4 regions of the Shewanella sp. SNU WT4 genome follow, and region 2 is predicted to be linked to each of the others. Evidence: predicted binding sites of a transcription regulator. Region 2 holds the regulator's gene; each other region holds the start of a gene.
What was found. Region 2 encodes sigma-54, which starts transcription at its own class of promoters, with help from an activator protein. Its sites were predicted from a motif close to GTTGGCACGNNNNTNGNNT; they were not measured.
Positions count from the first base shown of each region.

Region 1: a site for sigma-54 is predicted at 1,972-1,990, ahead of FJQ87_RS12500 (DUF3192 domain-containing protein). Genes of this name have one in related genera too.
Region 3: a site for sigma-54 is predicted at 2,105-2,123, ahead of FJQ87_RS17585 (superinfection exclusion B family protein). Genes of this name have one in related genera too.
Region 4: a site for sigma-54 is predicted at 910-928, ahead of FJQ87_RS08900 (YccF domain-containing protein). Genes of this name have one in related genera too.

Region 1 covers NZ_CP041151.1:2,785,855-2,789,273, reverse strand. The annotation lists gene FJQ87_RS12510 (Y-family DNA polymerase) at 46-1,302, opposite strand; gene umuD (translesion error-prone DNA polymerase V autoproteolytic subunit) at 1,290-1,694, opposite strand; gene FJQ87_RS12500 (DUF3192 domain-containing protein) at 2,040-2,411, shown strand; gene FJQ87_RS12495 (IS4 family transposase) at 2,625-3,419, opposite strand, start outside.
Region 2 covers NZ_CP041151.1:956,848-960,266, forward strand. The annotation lists gene ptsN (PTS IIA-like nitrogen regulatory protein PtsN) at 1-25, opposite strand, end outside; gene hpf (ribosome hibernation promoting factor) at 28-315, opposite strand; gene FJQ87_RS04295 (RNA polymerase factor sigma-54) at 344-1,912, opposite strand; gene lptB (LPS export ABC transporter ATP-binding protein) at 2,018-2,749, opposite strand; gene lptA (lipopolysaccharide transport periplasmic protein LptA) at 2,749-3,333, opposite strand; gene lptC (LPS export ABC transporter periplasmic protein LptC) at 3,320-3,419, opposite strand, start outside.
Region 3 covers NZ_CP041151.1:3,913,819-3,917,237, forward strand. The annotation lists gene FJQ87_RS17570 (Arm DNA-binding domain-containing protein) at 1-365, opposite strand, end outside; tRNA gene FJQ87_RS17575 (tRNA-Leu) at 832-917, opposite strand; gene FJQ87_RS17580 (DUF3149 domain-containing protein) at 1,201-1,335, shown strand; gene FJQ87_RS17585 (superinfection exclusion B family protein) at 1,442-2,053, opposite strand; gene FJQ87_RS17590 (HAMP domain-containing sensor histidine kinase) at 2,219-3,419, shown strand, end outside.
Region 4 covers NZ_CP041151.1:1,990,188-1,993,606, forward strand. The annotation lists gene FJQ87_RS08895 (transporter substrate-binding domain-containing protein) at 1-423, shown strand, start outside; gene FJQ87_RS08900 (YccF domain-containing protein) at 473-880, opposite strand; gene FJQ87_RS08905 (pyridoxal-phosphate dependent enzyme) at 1,111-1,980, shown strand; gene FJQ87_RS08915 (chemotaxis protein CheV) at 2,834-3,419, shown strand, end outside.

The DNA.
Region 1 (3,419 bases), 1.8 Mb from region 2:
CGAAGTGATAACGACGGTTAGGCTTAGTTATAGAGAGTTAACTGATTAACAGCTGATGACTGGAATATCCTGCCAGCGGGTGGTGTACTGCGGGCTGAGTAATTGCCTGCGCATTCCCCATTTAGGGTTAATCCCTTGGGCGGCGACAAATAAGGTATCAGCGCCATATCGACCATTAAGGCCATCCAATACCTGCATTAGGGCTGGGTTGTGCTTAGGTGGGTTAAATAAATCTAATTGCACTTGATGCTCATCAATCAAATCCAGTAAACCTACGCCAATTTTGTAATAACGCACGCCTGGCTGAAAAAGCTCAATGGCGGCTTTAAACACGGCTTGGGTCATTTCGACACTGCAGTGAGTTGGGCAGGTAAAGCGAATCGTACTGTGTAGACTCACGGGCTTATCATCAAAAGGAGAGTTCGCTGCAAAAATAGTCATGACCTTACATAGCGAACCTTGACGCCTAGCTTTGGCAGCCGCTATGGCTGTGTGTTTACATAAGGCTTGTCTTAATGGCTCAAGTGCTGTGATGCGCTCACCCATACTACGGGTTGAAAAAATTTGCTGCTTATCGGCTCTGGCAGTCGCAAATTGTTTGCATTCCTCGCCGTTGAGCTCACGCACAGTGCGTTCGATTTCAATACTGAATTGCTTTTTGGCGAGACCTGCGGGCATATTGGCCAGTTGATAGGCTGTGTGGATATTCATTAATGCCAAGCGTTTGCTGATGCGACGACCAATGCCCCAAACATCGGCTGCTGCCATTTGTGTTAATATCTGCCGTCGTTGGTGGTCATTATCAAGTACGCATACCCCGTGATAGCCTTCAAGTTTTTTCGCGGCATGATTGGCAACTTTAGCTAAAGTCAGCGTTGGGGCTATACCCACACACACGGGCAGGCGGCATTCCTTCCAGACAGTGCGTCTAATTTGCTGGGCGTGAGTCGTTAAGCAAGGAATGGCGGGGTAACTGCGCTTAAAAGATACAAAGGATTCATCAATCGAGTATACGAATTGCTCAGGGGCGAAACGGCCTATGACTTGCATCATTTTGCTCGATAAATCGCTATAGAGTTCGTAGTTGGACGATAGGGCAATCACACCTTGTTTTTGGCACAATTCCCGCACTTCAAAGTAGGGCACAAATTTTTTAATGCCCGCATTCAACGCCGCGCGATTGGCCGCGACCACACAACCATCATTATTTGATAGCACTATGATGGGCTTATTGCGCCATGCGGGATTAAAAACTTGCTCAGCGCTGCAATAAAACGCATTAGCATCAATTAGTCCGTACATAGCTTGCAGGGCCGATGGCAACGAATAGAACGGGTGACCACGCCTTCAATGGAAAACTGATCGTGCTGATGAATTTCCATGGGCTGACATTCGAGATTCGCTGATAACAACATGCGCCGCTGTTTATCTAGCTGTTTACACACAAATTCACCGTTAAAGTTGGCAACAATGATGTCGCCGTGTTGGGCATTAACGTGGCGATCGACAATTAAAATATCCCGATCGAAAATGCCAAAGCCTTCCATCGAGTGACCTGCGGCTACGCCTAAAAAGGTGGCACTTGGATGTTGAATGAGTAACTCATCGAGCTTAAGCCCTAGTTGGCGGTATTCTTCGGCTGGGCTTTCAAAGCCGGTAATGCCAGCGCGAGCAAAGATAGGAATGATTTTCATAATAGAGTAACTGTTTTTATATACAGTGTTATGCTAGCAGTTTACAGAGAGATAGCAAGCGTTAATCCCGAGGCTTAAGGATGAAGGTCAAGGTTATTGTCATCATAAATATAAGCACGATTAATTGAATTTATTGCTGAATTTAAAAATGAACTGCGCGTTGATAATGCGGTTTTGTGCTGTTCACCACAAAGTAACTAAAACCACCAAGTAGTGAATGTCTAAAGGCTGGTGATTGGGGGGCTTAATAATTACATTTAAAATCAGTGGTTTAAATTTTGGCATTAGATTTGCTATTTGATGTTCTCTTTATTGCGATTAACCATTTATTCAAGGATATCAATAATGAATCATCAAAAATCACCACTAGTCTTAGTTGCTCTCTTGAGTGTGAGTTTAAGTGCTTGTGTCATCAACGTCGGTAGTGATGAAGACACAGGTTGGCAAAAACAAGAAAAGTTGAATCGGCAGCATGTGGCTAATTTAGGCGTGGGAATGAAGCTTGATGTAGTGAAACAAATGTTAGGCTCACCGGATTTTAGTGAAGCCTATCCTGACGGCGCGGCGCAAGTGGAAGTGTTATTTTATCGAACCCAAAGGCGCCATGATGATGGTAAAACCACCTTAGATGAATGCACGCCGTTAGTGTTTAATAATGGCAGCCTTATTGGTTGGGGTAATACGGCCTATAGCCAAGTGACAACCGCTAAGCTTTAATATCTGTGGTCGGTCAGCAAATGGTAAGTCACTTCACTCATTCCATTATGCTGACGCGTAAGGCTTGCCTAGCGAGTAGTGGTAGCCATAGTAGGCAGGGCGGGACACCAAGGTTAACCAATAAGTGAGGCAATATGTATCAAGGTCGGTGTTTATGTGGACAAGTGCATTTTAGTATTGAGGGCGAATTAGGGCCTGTCTCTTGATCAGATCTCATAGCGTTTCTCCGGCTTCAAATAGGGCTTTGGCTAAGCGATACCCCTTTACCTGAGCCTGAAGATCATCCCATCCCTCCCAAATCGTGGACCAGCTGGCCATTCCCGTGCGCTTGCTATCATTAAAGCCTCCTAGTTTGGCCAAGGATTGATAAGCCCACTTCATATTTGGGGCTTCTTTGCCTTTATGTCCCCTTGGCTTGTAGAGCTGCATCAGTACTCGCCATTCATCATTCTCTAAGACATTGCTGCAGCTTTGATTTTCCATGCTTTGCGCTGCTTCGATTTGCCCTCTTTTTCTCAGATAAATTGGCTGGCTCATCACTTCCCGAAGTTGCAGTAGCCGCACACCAATAAAGCAAAGTATCGAGGCCGCTCGCTCAAGGTTGTCTGGCGATGTCATGCGTAACCTTTCAACCCCCGCGCCGGTTTTCCACGCCTTATGAAAGTCCTCAATGCGCCATCTAGTGGTATAAATATCAATCACATGAAGTTGCTGCGCCAACGTGTCAATCGGCTCACTGGTCAGTAGCATCCAAGATAGTCCATCTTCACCTTGGGGAGGATTGAGCTCTTGTGCGTACACCACATTAATCGCATGCTGCTGACGATTATGTTTGATGTTAACCGCACTGGCTTTGAGGGTGAGTTTGGCTGTTCGCGAGGGACGATTCTTGCTTTTCCCACTGGCTTCCTTTATGCCTTTTTGTGGGATGGCGATGGTGTATCCGCCGGTAACGGGATGACTATCCATGTGCTCAAACAGCTTAGCCTCGTATTCTACTAGGTTTCT
Region 2 (3,419 bases):
GTCGCAGGATGGTACTGAGTTCCATCGTTAATGTTTTATCAATTTCTCTTTGTGTTTAATGACTTGACGGTCCAACTTATCTATCAGGGCGTCAATCGCGGCGTACATATCTTGATGTTCGGAGGTAGCGAATATTTCACCGCCACTCACTAGTAGCTTGGCTTCAGCAATCTGCTGATTTTTTTCAACATTTAAAACAACATGCACATTATTGATCTGTTCAAAATGACGTTCAAGCTTTGTGAACTTGTTTTCAACATACTCGCGTAACGAATCGGTTACTTCTACGTGGTGCCCTGTCAGATTAATTTGCATAGATGCCTGCCTCCAGTGAAATGGTGGGTTATAAACTTTTACGCTGATTGGACGGTGGGATCAACATAGCTTCTCGATATTTAGCTATGGTGCGCCGTGCAACGTTAATTCCCTGTTCTGCCAAAAGCTGAGCCATTTTACTGTCACTCAGTGGTTTCTTTTGGTTTTCTGCAGCGACTAGCTTCTTTATAAAAGCTCTAATTGCTGTAGAGGAGCATTCTCCGCCGTCATCCGTGCCTACATGGCTAGAGAAAAAGTACTTTAATTCAAAAATCCCCTTAGGGGTATGCATATATTTTTGAGTCGTCACCCGTGAAATCGTCGATTCATGCATTTCAACGGCTTCAGCTATGTCATTAAGAACCATAGGTTTCATCGCTTCTTCACCAAACTCAAAGAAACCTTGCTGGAACTCAACTATGCAAGTCGCCACCTTTAGAAGCGTATCATTGCGACTCTCTAAACTTTTAATAAACCATTTGGCTTCTTGCAAGTGGCCGCGAATAAACTGACTATCGGCTTGATTGCGACTGCTGCGAGCCATGGCGGCATAATGCTGGTTTACATTCAGTTTAGGCATATTATCGGGATTGAGCTCTACAACCCAACGACCATTTTTTTTGCTGACCGATACATCAGGGATCACGTATTCATCGCTATTTGGCGTAATTAACGAGCCGGGGCGCGGATTTAAGGTCTGGATCAGTTGCAGCGCATATTTGACATCATCTTCTTTGAGCCGAGTTTTTCGCATTAATAAACGAAAATCTTTGGCGGCTAAGACATCCAAATGTTCATCAATCAGCAGTCTAGCTTCCGCTAAATATGGTGTGTTTTCATTAAAATGCGACAGCTGAATAAGTAAACATTCGCGCAAATCTCGGGCGCCGACACCTATGGGATCAAAATGCTGAATCCGTTTAAGCACAGCTTCCACTTCATCAAGCTCTATATCGTCATCATCACTAATGGCATCCAGAATTTCAGCAGTCGATAAGGTGAGATAACCGCGTTCATCAATCGCTTCAATAATAGTGGTAGCAATGGCGCGATCGGTATCGCTAAACGGAGTCAGATTCTTTTGCCATTCTAAATGCTCATACAAGCCTTCGCAGGTTTCACCTTGAAACGGCATGTCATCATCGCGCAGATTAGCAGAGCCTGTGTTACTAGTTGCGGTAAACACTTCATCCCAACTGCTATCAAAAGGCAGCTCTTCTGGCATAGTTTCTTGGGTGAGGGCATCACTAGTATCGACACTTGAACTATCGCGCTCCATATCGACTTCATAGGAGTCAGCTTCAACGGCATCAGCTTCATAACTCATGTCGCTGCTGTCTGCTGTATTGTTGTCATTGGTTTCTAGTTCTTTGTCCTGATTCTTAACGTGAGTGACATCGAACTCGTTGCCTTCCGTCGCGGCTTGGATGGGATCATATTGCTCTTCATCCAATTCTAATAGCGGATTAGACTCCAGGGCTTGCTGGATTTCCTGCTGTAGTTCCATGGATGATAATTGCAGCAGACGAATGGCCTGCTGCAATTGCGGAGTCATGGTAAGTTGCTGACCCAGTCTAAGCTGGAGTGACGCTTTCATAATTACCGCTATCCCTACTTATGAGAGTTGTGATGGAAAACACTGAATAATAAGCGTATATCACAAAGTAAAAGACGACCTTACTGATCGCCTTGTTAACGTTAACTATAGCCTGAATTGTTCACCTAAGTACACTGCGCGCACTTGTTGGTTATCTAATATTTCAGCGGGAGTACCTTCTGCAATCAATTCGCCATGGCTAACGATATAGGCATGCTCACAGACGTCTAAGGTTTCACGGACGTTATGATCTGTGATTAACACCCCAAGCCCGCGGCTTTTGAGTTGTTCGATGATCTTTTTAATGTCGATCACTGAAATGGGGTCAACCCCTGCAAATGGCTCATCAAGTAGAATAAACTTAGGATTAGCCGCTAATGCTCTGGCAATTTCAACTCGGCGCCGTTCACCGCCTGATAACGACATGCCTTGCGAGTCGCGAATATGGGTAATATGAAACTCTTCCAGTAAATGCTCTAGCTGCGCTTCACGCTCATCGCTATTGAGCTCTTTACGAGTTTGCAGCACCGCCATAATATTTTGATAGACGGTTAGTTTTCTAAAAATGCTGGCTTCTTGCGGCAAGTAACCTATGCCTTTACGTGCTCGTAAATGCATAGGATCTTGCGTCAAATCTTCATCATTAATGAAAATATGGCCTTTATCGCTTTTTACCAGCCCGACCACCATATAAAAGGTGGTGGTTTTGCCAGCACCGTTAGGACCTAACAAGCCGACAATTTGGCCTGTCTTAACGGTTAAACTCACATCCTTAACTACCTGTCGGCTTTTATAACTTTTGGCGAGATGCTCAGCCCTAAGAGTCAAGCTTGTCATTATTGAGATTGCCCCTCGTTATTCTTTGAGTCGACCGACTGGCTAGTTTTCAGTAGTTTAAACTTGCCATCGTCTTTGCTTGGCAAGTCATCTCTAAAGCTTTCTGGTTTGATGATAGTAATGACGCGCTCGTCTTTTTGCTTGTCACCTTCAGCCATTAATTGTTGTTTTTCAATGTTATAAACGATTTTTTCGGCACTAACCTTACTGCCCGCTTGCTCAATGGTCGCATTGCCAATTAAGGTCATAATGCGCTTACTCATGTTGTACTGAATTTCATTGGCGCTAGCGGTCGCGCGCAGGTTATTTTCAAGAATTTGCGAGTAAGTGGCTGGCGTGCCGTGCGCTACTAATACTGTCATGCCATCTTGATTGCTGCTGGCGTTCAATTCTTTGGCATTGATTTTAATGCTGCCTTGAGTCACTACCACGGGACCATAATAGATGACTTGCTTATTCTTGATGTCGGCAAACTGACGCGCGGCATCAATTTTCACTTCTTGATTCAGTGAATCATTGATAGCCATAGCGCTAAAACTTAAGCCGCAAAAAATAAGGGTAGCGATTGATTTACTTAGGTTCATATGTTCCTTCTATCTGGCTTTTAAGCTCAATAGTTTGGGTATTTAAGTCAGCGTAGAGGCCTTTGCCTTTTACAGTGAAGCCTGTG
Region 3 (3,419 bases), 1.1 Mb from region 2:
GCTAAGGGTAAGTAAGTATCGTAAAAGAACTGACTAATGGTTGGTACGGCATGTAATTGGTCACGCTCTTGCCTTGGGTCTTGTCCTTGAGCAATCTGAGTCTTATGCGTCCGGGCTATCTTCCTGGCTGACATTAAATCCACATCAGGAAAACGTCCTATGGCAATCGACTTCTTTTGCTCATTAATGGAATACCTCAGCATAAAGCGTTTGCTATCCGTCTTGCCTGATAAACATTTAAGGCCGATAACTTCGGTGTCTGAAAATTCAAGTTCAGTAGATGATGAATGGGATGGATTACGAGGTAGGGCTTTAAGATTGGCGGTGGTGAATTTGAACTTTTTGGTTTGAAGATGGTTGAGCATATGAGTACCTCAATTGAGCTGATATCAAGGTAGTAATATGTATTTGAAACTTTGGTGGTTACGGTGGCAACTTCATTTTTAGAATTTTTACCCTAAACCTTGTCGTCGTCGACGCATTACATTTCCGACGACGGCGTCAACAAAATACGGCTAATTTTTACAACTCATCAGACTGAAATTGGTAGACACAGGGGATTCAATGAGACCGCCCAAGCCTAAATAAACTCATCTTGAGTCGAGTATTACTGCTAAGAAAATTCACATAACGACCAGAGCAGTACCGGAACGTAATCTTGCTAGATAATGAGTATGTTGAAGCTGGATTGCTCACTGACCAGAAAGCCATGCTGGAGTTGGTGCTGCGGGAAAGGAGTTTTTGCTAACAAAGCACAGGATATCGACCGGAAACCAAATTTCAGGTACAAAAAAACCGACTCAAGGTCGGTTTATGTCTTCCGAAGAAGAATGGTACCAGTGGCCAGACTCGAACTGGCACGCTTTAAGGGCGGGGGATTTTGAATCCCCTGTGTCTACCGATTTCACCACACTGGCATCTACATGTTTCGCAATCACTGTGTCACTGCGAATGTCAGGCATTATACATAGCCTATGGCCAATGACAAGCCTCTGTTTTCACTCAATGATGCAAGTGCACACTTTTACAGCAAAGCGGCTATTAGCACACCCTCACTTGCGTGAATGCTCGCATTAATCACTCTCAATGCCAGCTAAAAACACCACAGCGCAACAATTGAGAAACATTTGATCAAGATCATTATGCTTGCGCCATAAGTAATTTAGGATTGCCACCATTAGGGATGATGGAGATGACTTTATGGCTTTTTGGATGGATTTGATGTTTGGCAACGCGATTGGTTTACTGTCTATGCTAGTGATTTTTAGCACACTCGCCATCATCAGTTATCTTGGCTGGATGATAGTTAAAAAATCAGCCGATCCTACGGCTTAATCAGCATAGCCTTTAGCGCCTATTATCGAATCGATAGGCGCTAACGCTTTGAGTGCTAATGGCTTCAGTATTAACTTTAAGTTTTAGTCCGTTAATTATTAGCGCCTTAAGCCACATGCTTACGGTTTTGCACCAGTTGATTCATAAAAGCTGGGCGAGTGCGCAATAATAACTGCATCTCTTCAGGATTCGGCTCCCCCGCTGGTAGGCGCAATATTTTACGATTTAAGTAACTGCGTGCTTTAAGGGCGATGCGATAATCAGCGGTCGGCCCATGAATGGCGTAATGATGTTCATTGCCCACACATTGCAATATACCGCTATTAGCAAGACCCTTTACCGCCATATCATTGATGGGCAAAGTTAACACGCTCTTTGCTTGTAAAAAAAATTCGCGTAGCACTGCGCGTTCAGCCAAATCGAGCACGGACACTTTTTGCTCTATGGTTTCGCCTAAGCGCTTATCTTTTAATAAGCTTATGGCTTCATCCATCAAAAAACTCATGATACGGCTAACAAAATAGGCTGCGGCAATCAGCATAATTAAACCAATAAAATGATCGTAAGCCGCCACCACATCGGCCACTCGTAGCCATTCCAGCAAGGACACAGGCATGATAAGTAAGGCGGTTGAGGCTAACAGTAACCATAACATGACAGTCACCAGATGCTCTTGCGATCCTTTATGTTTGAATGAGTTAACTATATTTTTATACATTGCTAGTATCCGCCGCCAGAGAATTGACTTACCGCTACTTACTGCCAAATCTAGCAATATAAATGCCAAGATATGGCTAAATTGATACCGACTCACTCAGCAGAGCTCACTATCGACGACTATGATTAGTCTATTGTCTGAGGTTAAGGAAAACCTTTCGCGGCTATGTGGATATTTTTAAAGCAATTTAATGGCTCAAAAAAAGATAAGCGCATCTGGCTTGGCATCATGCTCGCTTGCTTACTTTCAGTGTTAATTATTTCAGGCTTACAGCTGGCCTTCTTTTATCATGAACATAAACAGCATCAACAGCAGCAACTCACCCAACTCAGTCAGCAACTCGCCAAGCAACTATCTCAATCCAATCAGTTACAGACTAGCGCACAAATCGAGCACACATTAGCCATCATCACAGCTATGCCACAAGTGGGCGCCGCCAGTATTAAGCTTGGTGAGCACGACTATCAGGCGGGTGCTATCAATGCGCGCTTGTTTCAAGTGAACCAAGCCATTAATGCCGGTAAGGCCGAGCTAATGCTGCAATCGTCTAGTCATGTTAACCAACAACCCTTTATCCATTTAGCCTTATCCACCTTAATTCTCAGTAGCTTACAAACCTTGTTAGTGGGGATGATGGCGTTGTTTTTACTGTGGCATTTTGTCAGCCGCCATTTGCGCCAGTTAAGCCAGTATTGCGACCAACTGATGAACGATGACAAGGTGCCAGCCTTAGTGTTCGCCGATGTCAGCCGGCATTCTGATTTCAATAAAGTGGCAGCGGCTATCAATAAAATTCAGCAATATTTGCGCCATTCTTATGGGCAATTATTGCAATCCAAGCAGACCTTAGAAGAAGTGTTTAATGAACGTAATCAGTTATTACAAAACGAATTGGCTTATAAAGAGGAACTGCGAAAGCAGATAAAAGAGCAAACCAAGGAAGTGGAACAGTCGTTATTACTGTTAAGTCATACCCAGCGCATCATGGTTGAGCAGGAAAAAATGGCGGCCTTAAGCGGTTTAGTCACAGGGGTGGCGCATGAGATTAACACCCCAATTGGCGTGTGTTTAACGGCGGCCAGTAGTCAGCAAGAATCTTTACAACAAATAGAAACCTTACTGCCCTTGCCCAGCACCAGCATGGATGACATTACCGATAGATTGCAAGAATGCGATTTAGCCAGCAGGCTCATCATTAACAATGTCACTAAGGCGGGGGAATTAATTCAGCGTTTTAAAACTGTGGCGGCGCAGCAATGCATTGAATCGCGCTACAGTAAAAATCTATGGCAAGTGGTGGAAGAAATTGAGCAGGCGGTAAACAGCAAGTTTGCCGACTTTGATGTCAAAGTAACACTGCGCATCG
Region 4 (3,419 bases), 1.0 Mb from region 2:
GGTTTAGCCACTAAGCAAGTGGCTCCCTTAGTGTGGTTGCAGTTAAGTGACTTAACTCTATATACCTTAGGGGTGATTGAACCCTTAACTAGCCCCAACCAGCCAATGACGGCGCTATTTGCTGCCGATCAACCACTTATTGTTGCTGGATCAGATGCGCATAATTTGCAGTTGCTTGCGAGTAATCGCATTGATGGCGCGGTAATTGACCCTTGGGTGATGAAATACTGGTTAAGCCAAGAGCCATTAACCTCAGTGGCTAAGCAATTGCAAATGCAGCCTAAAGTTTTGATTAGCCAAGATTTGTTGATTGCATTTAGCGCGAATGAACAAGGGATGATGTGGCGTCTACGAGTGAATGAGGGCCTAAGTAAAATAGACCCTCAAGCTGTGATGAATAGTTACCTAACCAAATCTTACTAGTTAAGTGCTATTAGATAGGTCAGATTGGCGTTTGACTATGGTTTGGCAACTATGGTTTAGCGACTATGGTCTGACCAATCGGGGTTAGGCTTAACATAGCGAGCTTAAGGTGTTGTAATCCAAACGGAATACCTATGATAGTAATGAAATAGCCAAGGGCTAACACTAGATGACCTAAGCCTAGCCAGAAGCCAAAAATCACAAACCAAATAATATTACCTAGCATACCGAAAGAGCTAGTACCTAAATCTTCTTGGCCAGAAACTAGTTGCCGATTAACGCTTTGCTGACCAAAAGGCCAGAACGCCATTTCACCAATAACAAAACAGGCGCGCCCGAACGGTATGCCGATAATACTAATAAAGCACAAGACTCCGGCTAACCACCAACCTAATCCCATGATAAAACCACCGCACACTATCCAGAGGATATTTAATAATAAACGCAAGAGTGACATGAAAAGCTCCACTAACTAAAACTGAGATTTAGCAAATTTGATGCCATCATCATAATTCATTGATTACAGTATATAAAATTAATGTCTGTTGAGATTGATTGGTGAGTTTAACCAATATATGGTTAAGTTTAGCAACGAAAATCGTTAAAATAGCTTTTTTGTCTTTCTAAGTGTTTATGAAACTAGCGCAAACGCCCATTCAAGCATTCTAGTTTTTACATCATCAACTCTTGATTAAGCGCGACGACTTATTGCACCCATTATTTTCCGGCAATAAAGCGCGTAAGTTCTATGGCTTATTAGCCTTAGAATCTGGTGCTATCAATACTTTGATTGGTTATGGGTCGCCGCAAGCTAATTCACTGCTCTCTATGGCAGCATTGGCGCAGCTAAAGGGCTGGAAACTTGAGTTCTATGTTGATCATATCGCTGGATTCTTGCTTGAAAACCCAACGGCCAATTACCAGCGGTCATTAGCTTTAGGCGCCAACATAATACCGATAAATTCAATTGCTGCAGCGACCGGAATGACATGTCAGCAATACATTGAAGGCGTGAGATTGCAGCAATCTGATGCTGCACAATGTTTATTTGTACCTGAAGGCGGGCGCTGTCAATTAGCCTATCAGGGCGTTGCTAAGTTGGCCGATGAAATTATTGCTGATTATCAAGGCAATTCAGAACCTTTAGATGTATTTCTCCCATCTGGCACAGGCACAACTGCTTTCTTTTTGCATCGCCGTTTTAAGGAATGTGCCGTGGATATTAATGTCATCACCTGCGCTGCTGTCGGCGGCAGTGATTATCTGCGAGCTCAGTTTAATGAATTAGGCGCTGCTACTTACGGTATGCCTGAAATAGTCACATTAGCGAAAAAATATCATTTTGGTAAACCGTATCTTGAAGGCTATCAACTATGGCAAGCGGTACAGCAAAGCTCAGGGATAGAGTTTGAATTGTTATATGACCCAATTGGATTTTTAGCGTTAAAACAAAGACTAATGCAAGTGCAGTCACGACAAATATTGTATTTACATCAAGGAGGATTAATAGGTAATGAATCTATGCTGCCTAGGTATAGGCGCAAGTTTGAAATTTAAGGATGAGGAATATCTAGAGGAAATAATGGAGTGTGATGCATTGGTTGGCAGCAACAAGGCCTAACCTCGCATCACACTGACGACTCCTGCGTAAGGGCAGGGCGTTGAATTAACAGTTACCGCTAAGCAACCATTTCATAAATTTTAACGCATCGGTGCGTTGGGTAAACGTTTGTTTATTTTTACCCTGTCTATCGTTGAAAGCGATAGAAGATTTGTTTAGTGAAATAGAATCCACAGGAAAACATACGTTTATTTCAAGACCATCAATTTTATATGACATAGTTTAAAGCTCCATGAACACCCAGTGGTGTCGATATTTGTACAATAAGCCTTCCTCGTACTGTGAAATTTACGGGTTTGCTAGTTAAAGTTAGTTTTTTAGTTATCAAAAGTCCCTCAGCGATTAACTGAGAAGCATGTCTATTTTAGGTTTGTTTTATGACCAATAGATGACGCTGAATTAATTTCTTTCTAAGGCGGACAGCTTAAGAGGAAAGAATAGAGGAACTAGAGGTTGAACTGCTACTGATGATAGCAAGATATTGAGATATGTCAACAATATCTTTCAAGATGTTAACTGTTGAGGTTGAAATGGCGCTAAAAAGCTCAATTGGCTAGTGGGTAAAGATTGTCAAGCTAAGTTAATTCCATTGTTATTGTCGGTTTAAGCGTAAAACACACTGAGTTTAGCGCTACACACATAATGCTTTTTAACTAACTATTTGAGCTTGCCTGATAATTTTTTTGACAACTTTTATTATTTTTATGGTTAATGGCTATACTTGCAACAAGCAATAAGGACAATTCGGTTCAAACACGTTTGAACCATGAGACAGCAGGAAAGTCATCTATGGCAAAAGTATTGGAAAGCGTCGATCAACGGACACAGTTGGTGGGTGAGAATCGACTAGAATTACTGCTGTTTCGCATCAACTCGATGCAACTTTTTGCAATTAACGTATTTAAAGTTCGAGAAGTCGTTAAGTTACCCCCCTTAAATACCTTACCAGGCAGTCATGCGCATGTGGCTGGCGTTGCCAATATCCGTGGCGTTTCTATTCCAGTTATTGATTTACGGGCGGCGATAGGTTTTAAACCCATAGAAACCACGGCTGAAAGCAATCTCATCATCACTGAATATAACCGTACCATTCAAGGTTTCTTAGTCGGTAAAGTTGAGCATATTGTTAATATGACTTGGAGTGATATTTTACCGCCGCCAAAAACGGCTGGTGCTAATAATTATCTCACCGCCATTACTCGCCTCGAAGAAAATGATCGCAGTCAGCTAGTCTCCATTATTGATGTAGAGAAGGTTCTAGCCGAAATCATTGATTATGATACGAATTTGTCTGCTGGAATTTTGGATGGCGGCTTAGTTAACCATCTGAAAGGCCAGCATATTCTTGTGGTCGATGATTCTGGAACGGCGCGGC